Regions from separate parts of the Bradyrhizobium sp. 195 genome, predicted to be linked through region 1. Evidence: predicted binding sites of a transcription regulator. Region 1 holds the regulator's gene; each other region holds the start of a gene.
The links. Region 1 encodes LexA, which represses DNA repair genes until DNA is damaged. Its sites were predicted from a motif close to TGTTCNNNNTGTGTTCNG; they were not measured.

Region 1 (4,977 bases):
TGGTGTGGCGGGAGTTGAATTCGAACATGTCCGCCGTGCCGTAATAGCCGTCGACAAGCGCCATCTCGTGGGAGCGATCAGGATCGTTGTGCCAGAGTTCGATCGCGCCGACATGCGCCTCGTCGTCGCCGCAGAACAGCACCATCACGGCTTGCAGAAATTCGCCTGCAAACACCGGCACGGCCACGCCGCAGGTGAGGCCGGCCGCGAGCGCCTGATCGGTGCGCTTGAAATAGGAGTTGGCGAATGTCGTGAGGATGACGGGATGGCCAGAGGCCCAGGCCTTGCCTGGAAGCCCCTCGTCATATCCGAAATGCAGCTCTGCGCTGGCGGTCTTGAATGCGGACAGGCCTTCGTCGTAGAGGCCGCCGCCGAATTCCAGCCGCATGCGCGTCCGGTCAGGTATCCAGAGTTCAACGACGCGAATGAAGGTCTTCATCGAGCTGTCCGCCGCCTCAAACCACGACAGCATCGGACATTTGGCTGCGGAGCGGACGTTCAAAATTCAGGCAGGACGGGTTAAACTTCGTGCGGCGACGATGTGCGGCGGCGGGTCTCGCCGATCGATTTTCGTGAAACACAAACCCGCCGGGCTCGCCGGCCTCGGCCGGCGATGGCATTTCAATCCTGGCCCGACCTATTGTCGGTCGAGTGGCGTCAGCCGATCGGCAGGCGCGTGACCGTCGGCCGGCCGTCGGCGATGATCTGCGGCTTGTGCTCGCGCTCGCTGACGGGCTGGGTCACCGGCAGTTGCAGCACGGTTGCGCGCTGGCCTTCGACGAGTTGCGTCACCAGCACGTATTTGCCATCCGGGAATTCGATCGCGTCGTGATGGCGATCGGGAATGTGCGGATCGATCTTGCCGAACTTGCCGACGCGCGAATTGACGGTGCGCGTCCAGATCCAGCGATTGTCGTAACGGACGTTGTCGGCGAAGGCGAGCTCCGTCCCCGGCAGCAGGCAGACGGCCACGGTCGGATCGGCCGCAGAAGCAAAACCACGCGTCGAGGTGCCGCGGAACGTTGTCGACACGATCGTCTCGCCGACTTCGGCGGGGCGCGATGCAACGGCATGCAGGCTGTAGTCACACATCGGGTGCTCCTCATGCGAAGATAGCAACCCGCGCCTCCCTCGGAGGCGCAAGCCTCTATCAGAGTGGAAGCAGACAACGCTCTGCTTGGTTGTAGGCAAATCTGCGGCTGGCACGCGGGATGCGATCAAATTATCTTTTCGAATCCGCGAGGAACAAAGCTCACATCAATGCATTCGGCAAAGACGAGCGTTAGCGGCCCGCGCGCGCCGATGTATCATTGTCTGCTCGAGGCCTCGAGACCGAAAAGTGACGAGTGCTTGGCGGCGACACGCCGGGGCGTCGCGCTGGAAGGGGCCGGACAATCTGCGCAAGACCAGAAGACTGCCCAGCAGGAGCGGATCAGATCCGCTCCAATCGGAATCATTGGTATCGAATGACCGCCGAGGGGTCTCAGTACTTCCGGTAAAGCCCGATCAGCTTGCCCTGAATTTTCACGCGGTTCGGCGGCAGGATGCGCACCTCATAAGCGGCATTGGCGGGTTCGAGTGCGATCGAGGCGCCGCGGCGGCGGAAGCGCTTGAGCGTGGCCTCCTCGTCGTCGATCAGCGCCACCACGATGTCACCGGTATCGGCGCTCTCGTTGCGCTGGATCAGCGCCATGTCGCCGTCGAGGATACCGGCCTCGACCATGGAATCGCCGCGCACTTCGAGGGCGTAGTGCTCGCCGGAGCCGAGCATGTCAGGCGGCACGCTGATGGTGTGGCTGCGGGTCTGCAACGCCTCGATCGGCGTGCCGGCCGCGATGCGGCCCATCACGGGCACTGCAACGGGCCGCTCGCCCTCGTCCACGGCCGGGCTGGAGCTCGCGCGGACCTTGCCGAGATTGCCCTCGATGACGCTCGGCGTGAAGCCGCGTCGGTTGCCGGCGGCAGCTTGAAGCTCCGGCAGCTTGATCACTTCGATGGCGCGGGCGCGGTTGGGCAGGCGGCGGATGAAGCCGCGCTCCTCGAGCGCGGTGATCAGGCGGTGAATGCCTGACTTCGAGCGCAGGTCGAGCGCATCCTTCATCTCGTCGAAGGAGGGCGGCACGCCGCTTTCCTTCAAGCGTTCGCTGATGAACCGCAGAAGCTCGTATTGTTTGCGCGTTAACATCTCGACCAAAGTCCCCCGGTTGATGTCGTTCGATTCCGAGACGATGAATTCAGCGATAAGCCGCTGCATGCTCGAAACAAATCATGAACGGACACTATATGTTCGATACATGTTCCGCAACTGCTTAATTTACCGTGAACAGAGGCAAACTCGCGGAATGCGTGTGGCCGCGCAGTTCAGACGGGGAGCCGCAGCACCTCGCAAGGGCTGCCGGCCTCGGCCTTCGGGGCGAACGGTGGGCGGACGAGAAGTACCTGTGCTGCAGCGAGATTCGCAAGCAGAGAGGAGTCCTGATGACTGACGGGAACGGCGACGAGCGTGCCGTCGTCGCGCAGCTCCAGCCGCGCGCGCAGATAATCCTCGCGCTGGTCGTTGGCGCCGAGATCGCGGCCCAGCACGGCGCGCTCGCGACGATGATGGATCACTGAACGGCCCGACAGCGCGCGAATCAGCGGCACCATGAACAGGAAGGCGCAGACGTAGGAGGACACGGGATTGCCGGGCAGGCCGATCACACCCATCGCGCCGAGCCGTCCGTGCATCATCGGCTTGCCGGGCCGAATCGCGATCTTCCAGAACGCCATCGAGATGCCTTCGTCCAGGAGCGCCTGCTGGACCAGATCGTGGTCGCCGACCGACGCGCCGCCGGTCGTGATCAGGATGTCGGTACCGCTCTCGCGGGCGCGACGGATGCCGGCGGAGGTGGCTGCAAGCGTATCGGCGGCAACGCCGAGGTCGATGGTCTCGGCGCCCTCGCTGCGGGCTAGAGCGTGCAGGGCGTAGCCATTGGAATAGACGATCTGGCCGTGCCCGGGCGTTGAGCCCGGCATCACCAGTTCGTCGCCGGTGGCGAGGATCGCGACCTTCGGACGGCGGCAGACGGCGAGATGCGGGTGATTCATTCCGGCTGCGAGCGCGAGGTCGCGCTCTGTCAGACGGGTTCCTTTGCGCAAGAGCACGTCGCCCTCGCGGAAGTCGACGCCTGCCGGGCGGATGTGCCGTCCGGCGATCGCGGCTTCCTTGATCGTGACGCTATCGCCGTCCGCGACGGTGTCCTCCTGGATCACGACCGCGTCCGCACCGTCGGGAATGACGCCGCCCGTGAAGATCCGTACGGCTTCGCCGGCACCGACCGTTCCTGCGAAAGGACGGCCCGCCGCGACCTCGCCGATGACCGTCAGCCGGGAATCGATCGTTGCCGCATCGGCGGCGCGCACGGCATAGCCGTCCATCGCCGACATCGCTTGCGGCGGCTGCGTGCGCCGCGCCGCGACGTCGCGCGCGAGCACGCGATGGTAGGCCTCGTCGAGGGAGGCCTTCTGTTCGGGCAGTGGCTCTGCACCCGCCAGCACCGCGGCAAGCGCGTCCGAAACCGGCATCAGGGCCACGGGCTAAACTCCTGCTGAGCACATTGGTAAATGGCCGGCGAGAGTTCTATCCGAGTGCGGGCGCGAGGCAAAGCAGCACGCAGGGTGATTTATCCTGCGTGGCCTCAGCAGTGGAGGAGGCGGCTCAATTCCGTCGCGGCATGATCCGGAAGGCGAGACAGACCGGGATGAGGATGGCCATGGCGAGCACGAGAAGGACGAATGCCACGGCCAGCATCGGTCAACTCCCGCTCGGTCGGCCCGAGCCGTCGTTCAGTGCGACGTCGGGAGCTTTGGGACCTTGATCCTTGTCGGGCAGAGGGTCGGCCTGAGACTTCAGGTCGGCGGCCTTGCTGATCAGCTTGGCGGAAAGGTCAGAATCCGAGGTGGTTCTTGCGAATTCAAGCAGGAGAGAGGCTTGCTTGGTGAGATAGGTTTTGCCCAGCACGTCGATAAGTCCGATGTAGAAGTCCCAACCGACTCATGAGTCCGAAGGGTGGCATTCCGTTCCCGGAACTCTGTACAAAAATGCACAAAGGGTTTGGGTTCCTCATGTTCCGCAGATTTGGTCCCGGGAACCGGGGCGTGCGGTGGGCTCGCGCTGGGACCGTTTAGCCTCAGATTCCTAGGGCCTTCAAGGCGTTCCCGACATCGCGCGGCGACGTGACATGCACGGCGGTCAGGCCGCGCGCCTGCGCTCCCTCGATGTTCTCGGCGAGATCGTCGAAGAACACGATGCGCTCCGCTGGCACGCCGATCGCCGCGACGACATGGTCGAAAGCCTCCGCATCCGGTTTGCGCAGGCCGATGCTGGAAGACAAATACAGTCCGCGGAAATGGCCGAGCAGATCGGCATATTCCTTCGAGAAATAGTCGACGTGCGGCCGGTTGGTGTTGGAGAAGGCGTAGAGCGGCATCTGCTTCGCCGCGCGCGGCAACAACTCGGCGATATCCGGCATTTCGCCGGCGAAGATCGCGTTCCAGCCCTCCAGGAACTGGGCGTCCGAAATGCCGATTCCGAGCGAAGCACGTAGCGAGGCGAAATAATCCTCGTCGCTGATCTTGCCGACCTCGTGCAGCCGGTAGGCCTCGTCACGCACATAGCGCGCGACAATGGATTCGGGCTGGCAGCCGGCATGCCCCGCCCAGCAGGCGATCGCCTTGGAGAAGTCGATGTCGAGCACCACGCGCCCGAGATCGAACAAAAGCGCATCGGCGCTGCCGGGAGAGAGCGATGTCACCTGCGTCCTTTCACTTCGATATCGGCAAGAGTTCGGCAAGAGTCGGCAAGTCACTATCGACAAGTCAGTATCGATAAGGCTCGTGGTCGAACAGCGGGAACGCGCTGAACACGCTCGGCGCGTTGGTGGCGGTCGCCGGATGCAGGCAGGATTTGTCGACTTCGGCAAACGAAGTGGCGCCCAA
Region 2 (4,977 bases), 110 kb from region 1:
CCCCGATCGTGCGTGGTTCGTCGGGCGGGATCACGATGCGTGGTCCAGCTCGTTGCGCAGGAAGAGCAGTGGCGGATTACGCTTCGCTAATCCGCCCTACGGCTTCGGTTCAGAGCAACTACTCCGCCGCCTCGCTCGTGGTCCTTCGCTTCGGCTTCCCCGCCTTCTTCAGCACCGGCGCCAGAAACTTGCCCGTATAGCTCCGCGGCGCCTTCGCGATATCCTCCGGCGGGCCCCAGGCGACGATCTCGCCGCCGCCGTCGCCGCCTTCGGGGCCGAGGTCGATGACCCAATCGGCGGTCTTGATGACTTCGAGATTGTGCTCGATGACGACGACCGTGTTGCCCTGCGCGACCAGCTCGTGCAGCACCTCCAGCAGCTTCTTGACGTCGTGGAAGTGCAGGCCGGTGGTCGGCTCGTCCAGGATGTACAGCGTGCGGCCGGTGGCGCGCTTGGACAGCTCCTTGGCCAGCTTGACGCGCTGGGCTTCGCCGCCCGAGAGCGTGGTGGCCTGCTGGCCGACATGGATGTAGTCGAGGCCGACGCGGTGCAGGGTCTGGAAGGTCTCGCGCACGCGCGGCACCGCCTTGAAGAAGTCGGCGGCTTCCTCGACGGTCATGTCGAGCACGTCGGCGATACTCTTGCCCTTGAACAGCACCTCCAGCGTCTCGCGGTTGTAGCGCTTGCCCTTGCAGACGTCGCAGGTGACGTAGACGTCGGGCAGGAAGTGCATCTCGATCTTGATGACGCCGTCGCCCTGGCAGGCCTCGCAGCGGCCGCCCTTGACGTTGAAGGAGAAGCGGCCGGGCTCGTAGCCGCGCGCCTTGGACTCGGGCAGGCCGGCGAACCATTCGCGAATCGGCGTGAAGGCGCCGGTATAGGTCGCCGGATTCGAGCGCGGGGTGCGGCCGATCGGCGACTGGTCGATATCGATGATCTTGTCGATATGCTCCAAGCCCTCGATGCGGTCGTGCGGGGCGGCGCCTTCGCTGGCGTTGTTCAGCTTGCGGGCGATCGACTTGTAGAGCGTGTCGATCAGCAGCGTCGACTTGCCGCCGCCGGAGACGCCGGTGACGGCCGTGAACAGGCCGAGCGGAATCTCGGCGGTGACGTTCTTGAGGTTATTGCCGCGCGCGTTGACCACCTTGATGGTGCGGCGATGGTTCGGCGGGCGCCGCTCCGGCACCTCGACCTCGAGCTCGCCGGTCAGGTACTTGCCGGTGAGCGATTTCGGATTGCGCATGATCTCGGCGGGCGTGCCTTCGGCGATGATGTTGCCGCCATGCATGCCGGCGCCGGGGCCGATGTCGAGGACGTGGTCGGCGAGGAGGATGGCGTCCTCGTCATGCTCGACCACGATCACGGTGTTGCCGAGGTCGCGCAGCCGCTTGAGGGTGTCGAGCAGGCGGGCGTTGTCGCGTTGGTGCAGGCCGATCGAGGGCTCGTCGAGCACGTAGAGCACGCCTGTCAGGCCAGAGCCGATCTGCGAGGCCAGGCGAATGCGCTGGCTCTCGCCGCCGGACAGCGTGCCGGAGGAGCGAGACAAGGTGAGGTAGTTGAGGCCGACGTCGAGCAGGAAGGTGAGGCGCTCGCGGATCTCCTTGAGGATGCGGCCGGCGATCTCGTTCTGCTGCGCGTTCAGCGCGTCGGGCACGGTCTCGAACCATTCGCCGGCCTTCCTGACCGACAGCTCCGAGATCTCGCCGATATGCTTGGTCCCGATCTTGACGCAGAGCGCCTCGGGCTTGAGGCGGAAACCCTTGCAGCCCTCGCATGGCACGTCGTGGAAATACTTCGCCAGCTCCTCGCGCGCCCACTCGCTTTCGGTTTCGCGATAGCGGCGGTTGATGTTGGTGATGACGCCCTCGAACGGCTTCTTGGTGTCGTAGGAACGTACCCCGTCCTCGTAGGAGAACTTGATCTCGTCCTCGCCGGAGCCATGAAGGATCGCGTTCTGCGTCTTCTTCGGCAGATCCTTCCACTTGGTGGTCAGCGTGAATTTGTAGTGCTTGCCGAGCGCGGTCAGCGTCTGCACGTAATAAGGCGAGGACGATTTCGCCCAGGGCGCGATCGCGCCCTTGCCGATCGCGAGCTCCTTGTCGGGGATCACGAGATCCTCGTCGACATGCTGCTCGACGCCGAGGCCGCCGCAGGCGGGGCAGGCGCCGTAGGGGTTGTTGAAGGAAAAGAGCCTGGGCTCGACCTCGGGAATGGTGAAGCCGGAGACCGGGCAGGCGAACTTTTCCGAGAACAGCATGCGCTCGGGACCGCTCTTGTCGTGGATCTTCGCGGTCTTCTTTTTCTCTTTCTCTTCGGCGGGTGCCGCCGCCGGCGCGTCGGCGAACTCGACGACGGCCAGGCCCTCGGCGAGCTTCAGCGCGGTCTCAAAGCTCTCGGCGAGACGCTGGCCGATGTCGGCGCGCACCACGATGCGATCGACGACGACGTCGATGTCATGCGGGAATTTCTTGTCGAGCGTCGGCGCTTCCGCCAGCTCATGAAAGGTGCCGTCGATCTTGACGCGCTGAAAGCCCTTCTTGAGCCATTCGGCGAGCTCCTTGCGGTACTCGCCCTTGCGGCCGCGCACGACCGGCGCGAGCAGATAGAGACGGGTGCCCTCGGGCAGCGCCAGCACGCGGTCGACCATCTGCGAGACGGTCTGGCTCTCGATCGGAAGGCCCGTGGCCGGCGAATAGGGCACGCCGACGCGCGCCCAGAGCAGGCGCATGTAGTCGTAGATCTCGGTGACGGTGCCGACGGTGGAGCGAGGGTTCTTCGAGGTCGTCTTCTGCTCGATCGAGATCGCCGGCGACAGGCCGTCGATCTGGTCGACGTCAGGCTTCTGCATCATCTCCAGGAACTGACGCGCGTAGGCCGACAACGATTCGACGTAGCGGCGCTGGCCCTCGGCGTAGATCGTGTCGAAGGCGAGCGAGGATTTTCCGGAGCCTGACAGGCCGGTGAACACCACCAGCTTGTCGCGGGGAATCTCGACATCGATGTTCTTGAGGTTGTGCTCGCGCGCGCCACGGATCGTAATTGCGCGCAGGCTGGAGCCCGCGTTCTGCTGGTGGCGCTTCGCCTTAATCACTTCATCCATCCGAGTTGCCCTCAAGGAGCCCAAAGGCTCGCGATCGCGCCAACGTCAAGGCGCGCTTCGCCCGGAACCGGGATCGGCGCCGATGGGGTTGGCAGCGAACGTAGGAAGAACGCGGGCGGATTTCCAGAGGGAGTTGCGAATCGTCAACGGAATGTTGGCGCGCTGGCGGCATCTGGCAGGAGCGGGGCGGGCGGAACCTCGCGGGACGTGTCCGCCCAAACAAAAAGGCCGGCGCAAGGCCGGCCTTTCGTGACGATGTGACGTCGGTAGATCGGGACTTCCGATCAATACCGGGCGACCACCGGGCCGCCAAAGGTGTAGTTGAGGCGGACGGTGCCCATGTCGACGTCCTGCTTGATACGGTCGATGCGGTCGTTGACACCGAGAATCGTGAACGAGTTGTTGCGGCGGCCCATGAACAGATGGTCGTACTCGATCGCGACGGACCAGTTCGGGGCGAAACCGAATTCCACGCCGGTGCCGACCGCGCCGCCCCAGCGCGTTTCGCTGGCGCTATCGAGGACGACGCCGCCCAGCAGACCGTTATATTTGGCGTGCGTGACGGCCGCGCCGCCCTTCACATACCAGAGCACGTTGTTCCAGGCGTAGCCGATCTGGCCGGTGAACAGGCCCAGCGCATCGATCTTGGTCTGGTTGACCAGCGCGGGCGGCCCAAGCACCAAGCTCGTATTGGAGCCCTTCAGGTTGGCCCAGTCGCCCTGAGCTTCGAGACCAAACACCCAGTTGGCCGACTGCCAGCGATAACCGACCTGGCCACCGACGACGCCGCCGGTTGCATTGTGACAGCCTTCGGGCGTGTCTGGTCCTGCAATGCCGAAGATATTGTTGACATCCCAGCAATTGCGGCTCGAGGCGCCACCGCCGTTGATGCCGATGTAGAAACCGCTCCAATTATACATTGCGATCGGCGCGACCGGAGCCTTGGTGTAGGGGCGGGCCGCCAAATCGGCCGCCGAGGCCGGTGCCAGCGCGCTGAGTACGAACAAACCGGCCGAAGCCAGCAAAATCTTCTTCATATCGATTCCCCAGTTCCGTTTCTCGTTTTTGCCTTCCAAAAAGCGGAAGAGCAGCGGACCTATGCCCGACCAATGCCATTGTTTTATACCATTGAAGCCAAAGGTTGTGTCACCCGGGCGCCACATCTCTCCAAAAACGCTGGCCAGCAAGCGGGTTGTCGCGGACAAACAAAAAGGCCGGCGCGAGGCCGGCCTTTCGTAACGCGAAGCGTTGGAGCGTTGACTTAGTACTTGGCGACCACCGGGGCGCCGAAGTGATAGTTCACGCCGACCTGCACGGTGTGGAGGTTGAGGGTGCCGGTGTTAACCGGAGCGCCGATGCCCGAGAAATAGGTCTCGCCGCCCAGGCTGCGATAGAGGTACTCGCCCTTGACCGACCACTGCGGAGCGAAGAAGGCCTCGATGCCAGCGCCGACGGTCCAACCCGAATGCCACTTGGACTCGGAGAAGGTCAGGCCAGGCGTGCCGGCGGTGATCTTGTTGTCGATCCAGGCGTAACCACCTGTGCCGTAGAACAGGACGTTGTTGACGGCCCAGCCGAGACGGCCGCGCACGGTGCCGAGCGCGTCGATGCGCGAGGTCACCGTAAACGGGACGATGGCGCCGCCAACGAGAACCGGAGTGGACGCCGAGGCGCTGACGTCGGCCCACGAGCCATCAGCCTCGATGCCGAACACGACGTTGCCGGTCTGCCAGTTGTAGCCGCCGGTGCCGCCGACGAAGCCGCCCTTCATCCGGGGGTCGCCGGAACCGCTTTCCCAGGCGCCGCCACCGACGACACCGAGATAGAAACCGGTCCAGTTGTAGACCGAAGCCATCGGAGCGATCGGAGCCTTGGTG
Region 3 (4,977 bases), 2.3 Mb from region 1:
GTCGTGCCGGAGGTGCTGCGCGCCAAGATCAAGGTGTTTGCCGAGCTCTACCGCAAGACCCGCGAGCTCGAACGTCTGAACCAGGAGCTCGAGGATCGCGTCCGCGCGCGCACCGCGGAATTGGAGAACTCAACCGCGAGGCTGCGCGAGAGCGAGCAGCGGCGCAGCATGGCGATCGCCGCCGGCAAGATGGGTTCCTGGGATTGGGACTGGATCAGCGGCGACTGGATGTGGGACGATGGGCAGTATCGCATCTTTGGCGTCAGCCCCGAGAGCTTCGAGGTCAACCCGGCCAACGTTCAGGCGCTGTTACATCCCGACGACGTCGATCAGTTGCGCAAGGCGATCGCCGAATTCAACAAGGGCGCGCGCGCCTACGAGACCGAGTTCCGCATTATCAGGCCCGACGGCGAAGTGCGCTGGTGCGTCGGCACGGCGGCAGCAACCGTGGACGATAGCAGTCGCGTCGTGCGCGTGAGCGGCGTCACCGTGGACATCACCGAACGCAAACGTGCCGAGGAACGGCAGAATCTGCTGGCGCGGGAAGTCGATCATCGCGCCAAGAATGCGTTGGCGCTGGCGCAGTCGATCGTGCGCCTCACCCGTGCCGACGAGGTCAAGGACTATGTCAACGCCGTCGAGGGACGGATCAATGCGCTGGCGCGCGTGCACACCATCCTGTCGCTGTCGAGCTGGCAGGGCGCCGAGCTCTCCAGGCTGATCGACGAGGAGCTTGCGCCCTATTCGCTCGGTGGCCAGATCATATTGGCGGGTCCGGAGGTCCAGTTGGTGCCGGCGACGGCCCAGACGCTGGCGCTCGCGCTGCACGAGCTCTTCACCAACTCAGCCAAGTATGGCGCCCTCTCGACCAGATCGGGACGGCTCACGATCGGCTGGCAGGTCGAGGATCAAGTGCTTACGCTGAGCTGGGAGGAATCCGGCGGTCCGCTCGTCATGACTCCGAAATCTCGCGGCTTCGGCACCCGAAGCCTGCTCGCGAGCGTCGAGTCCCAGCTCGGTGGACAGGCGCTGTTCGATTGGCGAGCCGAGGGCCTTTTGTGCCGTCTGGAGGTGCCGTTGACACGCAAGACGGCGGCGACAACCGCATCCAGCAAATTCGACGAGGCCAGCTCCGCCGAATTGCAGCGCGCATCCGGTTAGAGCGTTTTGCAGCGAAGTGAAGACTGTTTCGCGTCGAGAAAACGCGTCAAGACGAGAATCGAGAGCTTCCGTTTCGATTCAATCTGGATGACAAAGGCTCTAGCCGGACGCCGCGCTCGTCATACGCTGCGCCATCCGCGGTTCGCGCGCGACCCGGCCTTCGAGCCAGGCCTCCGTTCGGGCGAGATCGCGTAGCGCCCTGGCATAGCGGCGAGCCGCGCTTCGCTCCGCGCCCCGCGGCAGCTTGCGCGCTTTGCGCAGAATGTCCGCGGCGGCGTTGCGATAGGCCAGTGAGCGGTAAAGAAAGACTACCTTACCCATATCGAATGTCCCGTTTTGATGGCGCTCATCCTCGCAAGGCCGGCATGAACGTCGGATGAAGCCGGTGATGACAATTCCTTCATTTATTTGGAACCGGCGACTATGGCCCGCGTTTGCATGCCAAATCGGGATGCAGTCCCATGCGCGCAAAAAAGTCGTCGGACCTGGTCTCTCCTGCCGGCCTCATCAAGCTGATGACGCATGCGATGATGGGCGCGGCCCTCGGCCTCACCTTCAGTCTCGCGCTGATCCTGTGCAATCCCGCCGTCGCCAACCTGCTCAATCACGGTGGAAGCCAGGCCGCGATCGTTTTTGCCTTTACATTGGTGACGACGTTCGCGATCGGCGCGACCCTCACCGGCGTGGTGTTCATCCTCGCAGAGGACAAGCAATCTTGAAGCGTGCGTCAAGCGGGGCAGATGCTTTGTTGGGAACTCCTGCGATAAATGGCGGTTGGCTGCCTGCGTCAATTTAACTCAGGGAGTTCCTCACATGACAACGACCAAGCTCGCTCTCACCGTGATGTTGGCAACCGGTCTCGCCGCTGCACCGCTCGCCGCGCAGGCCAAATCGCACAAGGCGAAACACGGATCCTCGATGTCGTCATCGCAGACCACCGGCGCCAACACCAAGTCATCGAAGGGCGCGGATCCTTCCGGCCAGGGTGGCTCCGGTCCCGGATCGGACCAGGGCGGCACCATGACGAACAAGAGCAGCAAGGGCATGAGCAACACCAAGTAAGCTCGGGCGCCCATCTCAGACAAAAGCCCCGCGGCGGCGCGGGGCTTTTTTCGTCTCGATGATCGATCGGCAAATCGCGCGCCGTATCGGCGAGCGCCCGCGTCAGCTCATTGCGGCCGGCGCGCTTGGAGGTTGAGCCCGGGGCTCACAGAATTCGCCTTCACGAGATGCTCGAGCTGCGCGCGCTTGCGTCCGATCAGAAGTTGGGCCGCAGCATCATCGAGACCCGCGCGCTGCAATTGCCGGATGGCAGAGCCCAATTCGAGAATCTCGGCGCGCAACCTCAAGATCCGGTAAGTGTCCGGGTCTTCCTCCATGGCGCCCCCTCAAAGATTTCAGCGCCGCGTGTTCGTGCGCGCGGGATTGCCGACTGTCTTTAGCGAACGACGGCGCATCCGGTCGCGAACGTCAGGCAGCACGTCACTGCCTCCGGCAGCCTTCCATTCGCCGACCAGCAGATTGATCCTCCGGCGCAAATCCATTTGCGCCAGGGCCTGCTGGCTGCAATCGCGATCACCGTTGATGCGATCGCGCACGGCGGCCTCGACGTCGGCCATTTCCAGCCTCAAGATGCTGATTTTAGGCCGAATTTCATTAATTCTGTTGTCCATGGCTTGTTAGAACAAAATAAGAACATATAGTCAAGTCAGGATTTCAGGACGGAGAAGCCAGATGCAGGTTCAAGGTAAATACGACGCCAGGGTCTTCCTCACCGAGCAGATGACCCGGGCGCAGGGGCTAAGGCTGAAACGGCTAAGCGATGAGGCTTGTCAGCCCGCACAATTTGCGCGCGATCTGTCCTTCACCGAGGCCGCACGTCGCATCCAGGTGCTGGAAGCGGAGATCGACCTGGCGAATTCCTTCTAGGCTGCGTCGCGCATCTGGAACGTCAGATGCTCGCTTTCGGAACCATGCCTGGGTCGAATGGTTCTCCTCGGCCAAGGGAGAACATGCATGGCACGCAAGGCAAAGAAACGTCGCTACTCACGCAGCTCCGGCAGCGATGTCGAAAGCGAGATGCGACGCTACAAGAAGGGCACGGCAAAGAGCGGTCGCAAGGGCCGTGGCGGACGCGTGAAGAGTCGCAAGCAGGCGATCGCGATCGGACTGTCGAAGGCGCGCAAGAAGGGCAAGAAGGTCCCGAAGAAGGCATCGAAGAAGAAAGCGTCCAAGAAGAGGACGACGAAGAAGACCACCAAGAAGACAACCAAGAAATCGTCGAAGCGCAAATCCAGCAAGCGTTGACGCCGACCTGTCTCAGATCATGCTGCCCGGCATGAAGCAGCGGATCGAGACCCCAAAGGCTGTCTTCACCGGCCACACCATGGTGCGGCCGGCGCGGTTCGGCTCGGTGATGACGGCTTCATCAGGCACTTCGATCCACTCCCCGTCGAGACGCACGCGATAATGCCCGTTGTGCGACTCCCAATCGGGATCGGCGACGGCAAAACCATCTGCGTCCGAGCAGCACGGGCCGAGGTGGCTGCGCAGGCTGTCGAACCATGGCTTGAGGGGTGAGTCCGCGTAGCGGCCGTCATCACGACCGAGCGCGTTTCCGCCCCAAAGCACGAACGGCGCCGCGAGCAGCGCCCCCCTCAGCGAGAGCTTCAATCGATCCATGTCGGCACCGATCAAATGCGAACCACCGGCCAGTTCCACAAAACGGCGGCAAGTTCGAAGTTCCACGCTTGCAACCCGTGTTGGCGGCGTCGTTGCCGCGGCAGACCCGAGCTACTCCGACTGTGATGAGCGAACACGGCTTTTTCGGACGAACCCGGTCATCATCCCTGCCGTTAACGAGAATGTTATCGATGACCCCCTCCCGGGACTCTGAAGGCAAACGGACAAGGCGGCCCGAGGGCCGCCTTGTTTGAGTTTTGGCTGATCGATATTCGCCTCAGGCGAGCGGCACCGCCACGAACCTCGTCGCCTCCGCGCTTCTGACCTGCAACAGCACGCTGCGCTTGCCGGACGATTTGGCCTGCGCCAGCTCGGAGCGGACGTCGCCGACATTGGCGACCGCCTTGCCGCCGACATTGAGGATGACGTCGCCGGTCTGGATGCCGCGCTGCGCCGCCGGCCCTTGCGGATCGACTTCGGTGACGACAACGCCCTTCTGGCCAGCGCCCTGGACGTCACCGGCCGGAGCCAGGCCGAGCCCGAGACGCGGTGTGCCGTCGTTCGGCTGCCCCTTGCCCTCGTCAGCGCTGCCATTTCCTTTGGCCTGCCGCTCGTTCGGCAGCTCGCCGAGTGCGAGCGTCAGCGTCTTGGTGGCGCCCTTGTGGAAGACGTCGAGCTTCACCGAGCTGCCCGGCGCCAGGGTGGCGATGGTACGGGCGAGGTCGCGGGAGTCCTTGATCGCGGTGCCGTTGACGGCGGTGATGACGTCACTCGCCTCGATGCCGGCCTTGGCCGCCGGGCTGCCGTCCTGCGGGCTGTCGACGATGGCGCCGCGCGCCTCCTTCAGCCCGAGGCTGTCGGCGATCTCGGCGGTGACCGGCTGCACCTGCACGCCGAGCCAGCCGCGGGTGACCGCGCCCTTGTCCTTCAGCTGCGCGACGACGAGTTTTGCGGTCGAGGCCGGGATGTCGAAGCCGATGCCGACCGAGCCGCCGGAGGGCGAGAAGATCGCAGTGTTCACGCCGATCACGTTGCCGCTCATGTCGAAGGCCGGGCCGCCGGAATTGCCCTTGTTGATGGGTGCATCGATCTGGATGAAGTCGTCATAGGGACCATTGCCGATGTCGCGGCCGC
Region 4 (4,977 bases), 1.7 Mb from region 1:
TCGCGAAGCGTTTCGAGATTGTCGGCAGTAAGCTTGCGTTTCATTGGAGCCTCCGGCCGCCTCTGAGGCTTGTGCGGATCGGTTGCGGCATTGGCGATCATGGCGCCGGTCATGCGCTCGGCGTCCTCGATCAGAGGCTTAATGATCGAAGCCTCGGGCAGGTTCCTCCAGTATTTCTTTGGCATCTCGGCCTGCATCGCCTTCACCTTGAGCCGGGCCGGATTGAAGATGCTGGCGTAGTAACGCCGCCAGGTTTCCTCGAGCCGATCTTCGCCCGGCGCTTCGCTTTTGCTGACACCTGAGGTGAACGTGAGCGCATGGCCGTCCCAATGCGCGCACAAATCGGGCGTCAGGATCGACCAGGGCATGTCGGCAAAGCGCCTGGCGAAGAACGGCGCGGCGAGCTCGACGATGTGATGCTCCGGCTCGAACCAGGCGACGTAATGCGCCTCGCGTTCCCGGCCGATCTCGCGGAAGCGCACGAAGGCATGCATCTTGTGCTCGTCGCGATAGACCGCTTTCGCCATGGCCGTGACCTGCGCGACATCAGGGTCGGTCGCGACCTCGATGAGATCGTGATTGTCCTTCAGCCGCCAGAGCAGGCGATAGAGGATCGCAAAGCGCTGGCGGTCGCGGTGCAGGATTGCGGCCTGGGCGAGTTCGACGAATTTTGCGGATACGCTGAAGGTGCCGTCGTTCACCTCGAGGATCGGAGACGGCGCGGGCGGCGCGAACAACTCGGCTTCGCCACCCTGCACGGCCCAGATGACATCGGTGGGCTTCACATGATGAAGCACGAGTGTCCGCGCGGCATTGCGCCAGCCGTCGAAATCGGTTTCGGTGTCGAGGGTGACGTACTGCATCAGAAGCCAAACCCCAGTTGCGTTGCCTTCGGCTTGAACCGCTCGACCAGCCGCGCTTCGTCGAGACGATGCGGTGAGGGGCGGTGATCGCTGAGGACGATGAACGGCAGCGCCTTGTTGCGGGGGACGTGCAGCCGTGCGAGATCGGTGAGGCGGATCGTGGTGGTGCGGCGTGTCGCGATGATGCGTTCAACCGTCCTGGTGCCGAAGCCCGGCACGCGCAGAAGCTCCTCGCGGCTGGCGCGGTTGACGTCGAGCGGGAAGCGGTCGCGATGACGCAGCGCCCAGGCCAGCTTGGGATCGATGTCGAGCGGCAGCATGGCGCTGTCGTCGACGATCTCCGCAACGTCGAAGCCGTAGAACCGCATCAGCCAGTCGGCCTGGTAGAGCCGATGCTCGCGCAGCAAGGGCGGCTGTACCAGAGGCAAAGCGCGGCTCGCGTCAGGGATCGGGCTGAAGGCGGAATAGTAGACGCGCCGGAGCCGGTAGGCGCCGTAGAGATTGGCGCTGGTGTGGAGAATGGTATGGTCGGAGGCCGCGTCGGCGCCGACGATCATCTGTGTGCTTTGTCCGGCGGGTGCGAAGCGTTGCCGCTTTACTTTCGTTTTCGCGTTGCGGTCTTCCTCGGCTTCGTCGAGCTTCAGCCGCAACCGGCCCATGGTGCGGCGGATCGCACGCACGTCCTTTTCCGGCGCGAATTGCTGCAGGCTGGTTTCCTCGGGCATCTCGATGTTGATGGAGAGACGATCGGCATATTTGCCGGCTTCCGCGATCAGTGTGTCGTCAGCCTCGGGAATGGTCTTCAGATGAATGTAGCCGCGGAAGTGATGCTCCTCGCGCAATTTGCGCGCGACGCTGACCACCTGCTCCATGGTGTAGTCGGGGCTGCGGATGATGCCGGAGGAGAGGAACAGCCCTTCGATGTAATTGCGACGGTAGAAGTCGAGCGTCAGCTTGACCAGTTCGTCGATGGTGAAGCGGGCGCGCGCCACGTTCGAGGAGGCGCGGTTGACGCAATAGAGGCAATCGTAATTGCAGGCGTTGGTCAGCAGCACCTTGAGCAGGGAGATGCAGCGTCCGTCGGGCGCGTAGGAATGACAAATTCCCATGCCGGGCGCGGTCGAGCCCATGCCCTTGCCGTCGCTGGAATCCCGCTTTTCCGTGCCGCTGGAGGCGCAGGACGCGTCGTACTTGGCGGCGTCCGCGAGAATTTCCAGCTTGCGTTGTACGTCCATGTTGGAATCCCTTTGATTCAACTCATGAATCCCTAGGCGCGCCAATTTGATTGACTCTTCTGGCGCCGTTAGCTTTATATTAGAACATATCATGAACAAATGAGCCAGCCGCTGGTTCTTCTTTTGAAGACCACGGCCCCAATTTCTGAGGAGCGGCGAGCATGAGCGGCGCACGTAGCAGCGCGCTTGCGATCCTGCGCGGCCAGATCGAGCGCATCGAGACGGCGGAGGTCGTGCATCAGTATGATCGCGTCGCACTCGGCCACGGCGAGGTCGACACCGCCCTGAAGGGCGGGCTCGCGCGCGCGGCGATCCACGAGGTGTTTTGCGAGGGGCGGCAGGGGACGGCCGCAACGGGGTTTGTCATGGGGCTTGCGAGCCGCGTGACGGCACGCAAGCCGCTGCTGTGGGTGCGGCAGGATTTCTCGGAAGTGGAGACGGGCGCGCTGTCGATGAGCGGGCTCGCCGAGCTCGGCCTCGATCCGCGCCGCGTGGTGATGGTGCGCGCGGCCGACGTGGAGAGCGCGCTGCGCACCTCGGCCGACGCGCTTGCTTGCGATGCATTGGGCGCCGTCGTCCTCGAGCTCTGGGGCGAGACCAGGCAGTTCGATCTCGTGGCGAGCCGCAAGCTGACGCTGGCCGCGCAAGGCTCCGGCGTCACCGGCCTGATGCTGCGCATGGCCGCGCAGCCTTTGCCGTCGACCGCGGAGACGCGATGGATGCTGCGCGCGGCGCATTCGCCGCCAAGCCCGGGGTGGAGCATCTGGGGCGCGCCGCGCTTCGATGCCGAGCTGTTGCGCAATCGTCATGGCCCGTGCGGCCGGTGGATCATGGAATGGAAATGTGATGAGTGCCAGTTCAGTGAGCCGTCGACGTATTCTCAGCCTGTGGCTGCCGCGCCTGCCTATCGACCGGATCCAGCGGTTCCTTGGCAGCGCCGGACTGGGTAAATCCACTCATCCGAGCATCGTCGTCATCAAGGACAACAATGCGCTGGTGATCCATGCGTTGGACGAGGCCGCCGAGCGCCTCGGCCTGTACATCGGCCAGCCTCTGGCCAATGCGCGGGCGATGTGTCCGGATCTAAAAGTGTTCGATGCCGATACCGTCGCCGATGCGAAGACGCTCAGCGATATCGCCGATTGGTGCGACCGCTTCACGCCGCTGGTGGCGCTCGATCCGCCGCACGGGTTGTTCCTCGATATCACCGGCTGCGCACATCTGTTCGGCGGCGAGGCTGCGCTGCTAACGACGCTGGTTCGTGCGCTTGCCCGCCAGGGCTTTGCCGTCGGCGCGGCGATCGCCGGCACGTCGGTCTGTGCGCGTACGCTGACGCGGCAGGCATCTAGCAGCATCGTCCCCGATGGCGGAGAGGCGGCGGCGATCGACCGGTTTCCGGTGTCTGCGCTCGGCGCGGGCGAGGCCATCACCACCGGCCTGCGCCGCGCCGGCCTGAAGACCATCGGGGACGTCGCCGCGCGCTCGCCGGGCGAAATCACGGCGCGGTTCGGCGCGCGGTTCTCCACACTGCTCGCCCATGCGCTGGGGCAGGGCGATGCCCCGATCAATCCGCGCAAGCCGCTGCCCGATTACATTGTGGAGAAGCGCTTTGCCGAGCCGATCGCAACCGACACCACGATCGCGATGACGCTGTCGCGGCTCGCCGACACGTTGATCGCCTCCATGGAGAAACAAGGCAAGGGCGCGCGCCGGCTCGAGGCGGCGTTCTTCCGTACCGACGGCGTGGTGCGCACGATCATGGTCGAGACCGGTCGTCCGGTGACGCGAAGCGCGGTGATCGACCGCCTGTTCCGCGAGCGCCTCGATGCGCTCGCAGATCCCCTCGATCCCGGCTTCGGCTTCGATATGGTGCGGCTGTCGGCGAGCCGCACCGAGATCGTGGTGCAGGAGCAGCGCGATCTCGACGCCCATGTCCACGACAATGACGAGCTTGCCGCGTTGATCGATCGCATCGCCGCCCGTATCGGCGGAAAGCGCGTCGTCGTGCACCTGCCGCAGGATACCCATATCCCCGAATGTGCGGCGATGGCCGCGCCGGCGCAGCATCATCTCGCTGCCGCCATGCAGGCCGAATGGCCCGCACGTGTCGAGAGCGAGCCGCCGCTGCGTCCCTTGCGGCTGTTCGACAAGCCGGAGCCGATCAAGGTGCCGTTCGCGAGCGTGCCCGACGGGCCGCCGCATCAATTCACCTGGCGCCGCGCGTTGCATGCGGTGGTGCGGGTGGAAGGGCCCGAGCGCATCGCAATGGAATGGTGGCGGCAGGACGGCAAGCAGCTGACCAGGGATTATTTCCGCATCGAGGATGCCGAAGGCCTGCGCTTCTGGATTTTTCGCGACGGTCTTTACGAGGGGGAGTGCTTCGATGCCGAGGGCAAGCCCACCCCTCCGGGCTGGTATGTGCACGGTCTCTTCGCATGAACACATCAGCTTATGCCGAGATCGGCATCACCACCAACTTCTCTTTCCTGCGCGGCGGTTCGGATCCACGCGCCTATGTGCATCAGGCGAGCAAGCTCGGCCTTCCCGCGATCGGCATCGCCGATCACAACACGCTGGCCGGCGTGGTGCGGGCCTGGAATGAGCTCGACAATGACGAGGTGGTGCACAAGCCGAAGCTCCTGATCGGCGCACGCATCGTCTTCGTCGACGGCACCCCCGACATTTTCGTCTATCCGCGCGACCGTGCGGCCTATGGCCGGCTCTGTCAGCTCCTCACCCGGGGCAAGCGCGGCGACGACATCACGCGCATCGAGAAGGGTGAGTGCCGTCTCACCTTCGCCGATCTTCTGGAGTTTTCCGAAGGCCAGCTCCTGGTCCTGACGCTGCCGCATCGCTTCGAGCCGGCGCAGGCCCTGGAT

Region 2: the regulator LexA is predicted to act here: its motif matches at 3,195-3,212, upstream of uvrA (excinuclease ABC subunit UvrA).
Region 3: the regulator LexA is predicted to act here: its motif matches at 2,842-2,859, upstream of IVB26_RS11765 (DUF3072 domain-containing protein).
Region 4: the regulator LexA is predicted to act here: its motif matches at 2,179-2,196, upstream of IVB26_RS14335 (putative DNA modification/repair radical SAM protein).

The regions. Positions count from the first base shown of each region.
Region 1 covers NZ_CP082161.1:4,818,730-4,823,706, reverse strand. The annotation lists gene IVB26_RS22365 (GAF domain-containing protein) at 1-439, opposite strand, end outside; gene IVB26_RS22360 (hypothetical protein) at 658-1,092, opposite strand; gene lexA (transcriptional repressor LexA) at 1,484-2,185, opposite strand; gene IVB26_RS22350 (molybdopterin molybdotransferase MoeA) at 2,362-3,573, opposite strand; gene IVB26_RS22345 (hypothetical protein) at 3,794-4,000, opposite strand; gene IVB26_RS22340 (HAD family hydrolase) at 4,170-4,793, opposite strand; gene IVB26_RS22335 (alpha-hydroxy acid oxidase) at 4,858-4,977, opposite strand, start outside.
Region 2 covers NZ_CP082161.1:4,711,697-4,716,673, reverse strand. The annotation lists gene uvrA (excinuclease ABC subunit UvrA) at 119-3,100, opposite strand; gene IVB26_RS21835 (outer membrane protein) at 3,385-4,137, opposite strand; gene IVB26_RS21830 (outer membrane protein) at 4,362-4,977, opposite strand, start outside.
Region 3 covers NZ_CP082161.1:2,535,621-2,540,597, reverse strand. The annotation lists gene IVB26_RS11795 (HWE histidine kinase domain-containing protein) at 1-1,161, shown strand, start outside; gene IVB26_RS11790 (hypothetical protein) at 1,261-1,482, opposite strand; gene IVB26_RS11785 (hypothetical protein) at 1,623-1,880, shown strand; gene IVB26_RS11780 (hypothetical protein) at 1,975-2,223, shown strand; gene IVB26_RS11775 (hypothetical protein) at 2,331-2,540, opposite strand; gene IVB26_RS11770 (hypothetical protein) at 2,559-2,780, opposite strand; gene IVB26_RS11765 (DUF3072 domain-containing protein) at 2,896-3,090, shown strand; gene IVB26_RS11760 (DUF6496 domain-containing protein) at 3,178-3,468, shown strand; gene IVB26_RS11755 (hypothetical protein) at 3,481-3,843, opposite strand; gene IVB26_RS11750 (Do family serine endopeptidase) at 4,121-4,977, opposite strand, start outside.
Region 4 covers NZ_CP082161.1:3,100,707-3,105,683, forward strand. The annotation lists gene IVB26_RS14330 (UdgX family uracil-DNA binding protein) at 1-863, opposite strand, end outside; gene IVB26_RS14335 (putative DNA modification/repair radical SAM protein) at 863-2,098, opposite strand; gene IVB26_RS14340 (ImuA family protein) at 2,260-3,048, shown strand; gene IVB26_RS14345 (Y-family DNA polymerase) at 2,945-4,537, shown strand; gene IVB26_RS14350 (error-prone DNA polymerase) at 4,534-4,977, shown strand, end outside.